DNA from 2 places in the Kribbella sp. NPDC003557 genome. Region 1 is predicted to be linked to the other one. Evidence: riboswitches for the same ligand, from Rfam matches in the RefSeq annotation. Region 1 holds a riboswitch; the other holds the start of a gene.
What was found. A riboswitch is a leader RNA that binds a small molecule or an ion and turns the genes downstream of it on or off. The one in region 1 is predicted to bind S-adenosylmethionine.
Positions count from the first base shown of each region.

Region 2: linked by a shared signal. The riboswitch ahead of thrC (threonine synthase) and the one ahead of ABZW60_RS23150 (aminotransferase class V-fold PLP-dependent enzyme) in region 1 are both predicted to bind S-adenosylmethionine.

Region 1 covers NZ_JBEXMY010000005.1:526,401-528,788, forward strand. The annotation lists gene ABZW60_RS23140 (DUF4184 family protein) at 1-594, opposite strand, end outside; gene ABZW60_RS23145 (DinB family protein) at 626-1,141, opposite strand; SAM riboswitch class IV at 1,238-1,351, shown strand; gene ABZW60_RS23150 (aminotransferase class V-fold PLP-dependent enzyme) at 1,369-2,388, shown strand, end outside.
Region 2 covers NZ_JBEXMY010000001.1:949,701-952,088, forward strand. The annotation lists gene thrC (threonine synthase) at 1-1,189, opposite strand, end outside; SAM riboswitch class I at 1,203-1,345, opposite strand; gene ABZW60_RS04560 (cation:proton antiporter) at 1,411-2,388, opposite strand, start outside.

The DNA of each region.
Region 1 (2,388 bases):
GACATGCCGGACCCAAGCAGGCACACCTGGCGTGGCTGCCGACGGTGACGTACGGCGATACCAGCGGTAGAGCCAGACCACGAGGAGGAGACAGCCGCCGACGGTGCTGACGTACTGGAGGATGCGGTTGACGTCCCACGCGCCCGTCACCTGTGCACGGAAGACATCCGGGAACTGGCGGACGAAGTAGCCGTCGTAGTGCGTGAAGGAGTCCCAGACCACGTGGGTCAACGCACCCGCGACAGCGGAAACGACCGTCCAGAGCAGGACGCGAGCATCGGTCAGACGCGGGCGGCCCGGTGCACCCAGGCGCGCAGCCAGCTGGGATGGAGCCAGGGCTGTCAAGGGCCGCCGCAGAACCAAGCTGAAGACGACCAGAAGCAGGAGCGCCAGCAGCGGGTCCAACCACAGGGCTGAGGTGAACTTGTGCGTGAGGGTCAGCGTGAAGTTCCCGTTGATCTGCGTCGCGAGCCTGTAGATCGGCCCGACGTACAGCAGGTCGGGAGCGACCGCACCGGCCACGAGAGCCGACACAACGAAGGGCCGCCTGATCATTGGGAGGACAGCCGCTGGGTGGGCGAGAGTGAACGGCACGGGCCGCAGCCTAAAAGCACATCAGGTCGTGTTACGCGCCCGTGGTCCCGTCGAGTTGCTCTCGTAAGAGGTCGGCGTGGCCGCAGTGCCGGCCGTACTCACCGATCAGGTGGATGTAGATCATCCGCAGCGTCGACTCGACGCCCTTGAACGTGAACCGCTCGTCCAGCGAGTGGCCGGCCGCCGCGTCGTCGGACAGCTTCCACTCGGCGATCAAGCCGTCGTACGCCGCCTGCGCGTCGGCCGCGTCGATCAGCTCGAAGTCGGCGTCCTTGCCGAGCTCCAACGGGAAGACCGGCTCGGCGGGAACCTCGGCGAAATGGATGCGGAACCAGATCCGCTCGACCTTGGTCAGGTGCCGGATCAGGCCGAGCAGTGACAGGTTGGAGGGCGGCGACGGCCGTTCGGCCAGCTGCTCGGCGGTCAGCCCCGCGCACTTGAACAGCAACGTGCTGCGATAGAACTGCAGATACCCCTGCAGCAGTTCGCGTTCCGGCGCGGTCAGCGAGCCGTCCGGCCGCTCGACCGCGGGCGCTCTCCAGGTCATCGACTTCCTTACCTCGTCCCACGATGTGTTCACTCATCTCATCACATGAGATAGCCACTGGCGGCAGCCGTATCCCGTTCGTTACCGTTCTCGGCAGGTCATGAGTGCCAGCGACAAGCCCCGGCTAGCTGGCCGGCAACCCTCCTCCGCGGTGGGGTGCCCCGGGTGAAGACCAGGCCGTGCGGATACCCCGCTCGGCAAGTGCGGACTTCCCTGGGAGCAGCAGCATGTCGATCCTGTCCATTCTCGAGCCGGCCAGTACGACGACCCCGCGGCCGGCGGTCACCCGGCAGGTCACCGGAACCATCCCCACCACCGTCGGCTCGGACCTGCTGGTCCCGCTCGCGGACGGCCGGGTCACCGACTACGCGAACTTCGACCACGGCGCGAGCGCCCCCTGTCTGGAGTCCGTCCGGGCCAGCGTCGAGGCCGCGCTGCCGTCGTACGCGTCGGTGCACCGCGGCAACGGCTACGCCTCGCGGATCACCACCCAGTGGTACGAGCGGGCCCGCGCCGAGGTGCACGCCTTCGTCGGCGCCCGCGACGACGACCAGGTGATCTTCACCCGGCAGACGACCGACGCGCTCAACCTGCTCGCCCACGCGGTGCCGGCGGATGCGACCGTCATCGTCTTCGAGTCCGAGCACCACGCCGCGCTCCTGCCCTGGCCGGCCGAGCGGACCGTTCGTCTCGAAGCGCCGTCCAGCCAGGCCGAGGCCGTCACCCGGGTCGCCGACGCGCTCCGGCAGGCACCCGAGGGTCCCCGTCTCGTCGTGATCACCGGCGCGTCCAACGTGACCGGCGAGATCTTCCCGATCGCCGAGATCGCCAAGGTGGCCAAGGCGCACGGCGCGCGGGTCTGTCTCGACGCGGCGCAGCTCGCTCCGCACCGCGCGGTCGACATCGCCGCGCTGGACGTCGACTGGGTCGCCCTGTCCGGTCACAAGCTCTACGCGCCGTACGGTGCCGGCGCGCTGATCGGCCGCTCCGACTGGCTCGACGCCGCCGACCCGTACCTGTACGGCGGCGGCGCGACCCATGCCGTCACGAGCGACACCGTGGTGTGGACGACCGGTCCGGCCCGCCACGAGGGCGGCTCCCCCAACGTCATCGGCGCGATCGCCCTGGCCAGCGCCTGTGCGGCGATCACCAAGCACCGCGACGCGATCGAGCAGCACGAGCGCAGCCTGCTGGCCCGCCTGCGGACCGGACTTGCCCAGATCGACGGCGTCACGATGTATTCGATC
Region 2 (2,388 bases), on a different contig from region 1:
CGGCGTCGAGCGTCTTCAGCCCGTCGCCGGAGTTGATGATCACCGTCTCGGCCTCGGGGTCGAGCTGGCCGGTCGCGATCAGCTTCTTCAGCGTCGCGACGGTCACCCCGCCCGCGGTCTCGGCGAAGATGCCCTCGGTGCGGGCCAGCAGCTGGATGCCCTCGACGACCTCGTCGTCGCTGACGTCCTCGATCGCGCCACCGGTACGGCGGGCCACGTCCAGCACGTACGGGCCGTCGGCCGGGTTCCCGATCGCCAGCGACTTCGCGATCGTGTCCGGGCGCACCGGCTTGACCACGTCGTGGCCGTCACGGAAAGCCTGCGCGACGGGCGAGCAGCCGGTCGCCTGCGCGCCGTACACCTTGTAGTCGGTGGCGTCGACGAGACCCAGCTTGCCGAGCTCGGTGAAGCCCTTGTCGATCTTGGTCAGCTGGGACCCGGACGCGACCGGGACGACGATCTGCTGCGGCAGCCGCCAGCCGAGCTGCTCGGCGATCTCGAAGGCCAGCGTCTTGGAGCCCTCGGAGTAGTACGGGCGGACGTTCACGTTCACGAACGCCCAGCCCTCCTCCTCGCCGGCGATCTCGGAGGCGAGCTTGTTGACGTCGTCGTAGTTGCCGTCGACGGCGACCAGCGTCCCGCCGTACACGGCGGTGGTGATGATCTTGGGGCGCTCGAGGTCCTTGGGGATGAACACGACCGAGCGGATACCGGCCCGGGCGGCGGCCGCGGCGACCGCGTTGGCCAGGTTGCCGGTGGACGGGCAGGCGAAGACCTTCATGCCGAGCTCGCGGGTGGCGCTCAGGGCGGAGGCGACGACACGGTCCTTGAACGAGTGCGTCGGGTTGCCCGAGTCGTCCTTCACCCACAGCTTGCGCAGGCCGAGCTCACGGGCGAGGTTCTGCGCGTCGACGAGCCGGGTGTAGCCGGGCTCGGTGTTCGGGAAGCCGGCCACGTCCACGGGGACCGGCAGCAGCGGCTGGTACCGCCAGATGTTCTTCGGGCCGGCCTCGATCTGCTCGCGGGTGATCGTCGGGTACTCGTATCCGACCTCGAGCGGACCGAAGCACTCCATACAGGCGTAGAACGGGCCGAGCGGCGACTTCGCCCCACAGGCGCGACAGCTCAGGTGCGTACCGTTGCCGAAGGCACCTTCACGGATCGTGTGGGTGGCGGCGGTCAGGCTCATGAGTGAGGTTCCCCTCTCATCTTCCCCGGGAGCCGGATCTCGGCGCGGGACGGATTTGGCACCGTTCCCTCGCCGAGCTGGCCCCGGACGGGGTCTCGACGGGGAGGGTTGCCGGGACGTCAACGGGCCGTTTCCCTCAGTCCCTCTGGATGAGCTCCCCCGAGATTACCCAATCGGGTCCATATTGTGTCTTGTGATCCCATCATCCGAGACGCGAGATCTCAGCTCCGGCGCTCCAGGAACCGCATCACCGGCGTCGCCGCGATGCCGTGCAGGACCACGCTCAGGATCACGGTGAACCCCAGTGTCGCCCACAGCCACGGCAGCTCGTCCCGGAAGTGCACCCCGACCGCCGCGAGGTAGTACACCGACGACACGCCCCGCACCCCGAACGCCGCCGTCGCCCAGCGCTCCGACCGGCGCAGCCCCGACCGTGCGAGCGACAACCACCCGAACACGGGCCGAACCACGAGCACCAGCAGTACGCCGAGCGCGGCGCCGGTGAGCGTCAACGGCTCCAGCAGCCCGGCGGTGACCGCGGCGCCGAGCAGGAGCAGGACACCCCACGTGAGGATGTGTTCGAGCTCACCGATGAAGTTGTGCAGCTCCCCGTGGAACTCGTGCTTGCTCTCCACCGACCGGAGCGTGAGCGCCGCGACGAACACCGCGATGAAGCCGTACCCGTGCAGCACCTGGGTGAGCCCGTACACACCAACAGTCATCGCCAGCGCGAGCACCGGCTCCCGCGACTCCGACAACCGCAGGCTCCGGGACGGCGCCGAGAACGTCATCCGCCCGAGCAACCAGCCGGCGCCGAACCCGACCGCGACCCCGATCACGGACTTCCCGACCACGTCCCAGGCGATCCACTGCCACGGCGAGAGGCTCTTGGTCGCGACGAACACCGCCAGGTAGACGAACGGTGCGGCGAGCCCGTCGTTCAGCCCGGCCTCGGACGTGAGCGCGAACCGCACCTCGTCCTCCTCGTCGAGCTCGGCGTCCTCGCCGGTCGTCGGCCCCTCCACCTGGACGTCGGACGCCAGCACCGGATCCGTCGGCGCCAGGACGGCCGCGATCAGGAGCGCGGTGGCCGGGGCGATGCCGAGCAGCCACCCGACGCCCGTCAGCGCGGCGATCCCGGCCGGCATCGCAACGAACAGCAGCCGCCAGGTGACCGCCCAGGTGAGCAGGCTGAGCGG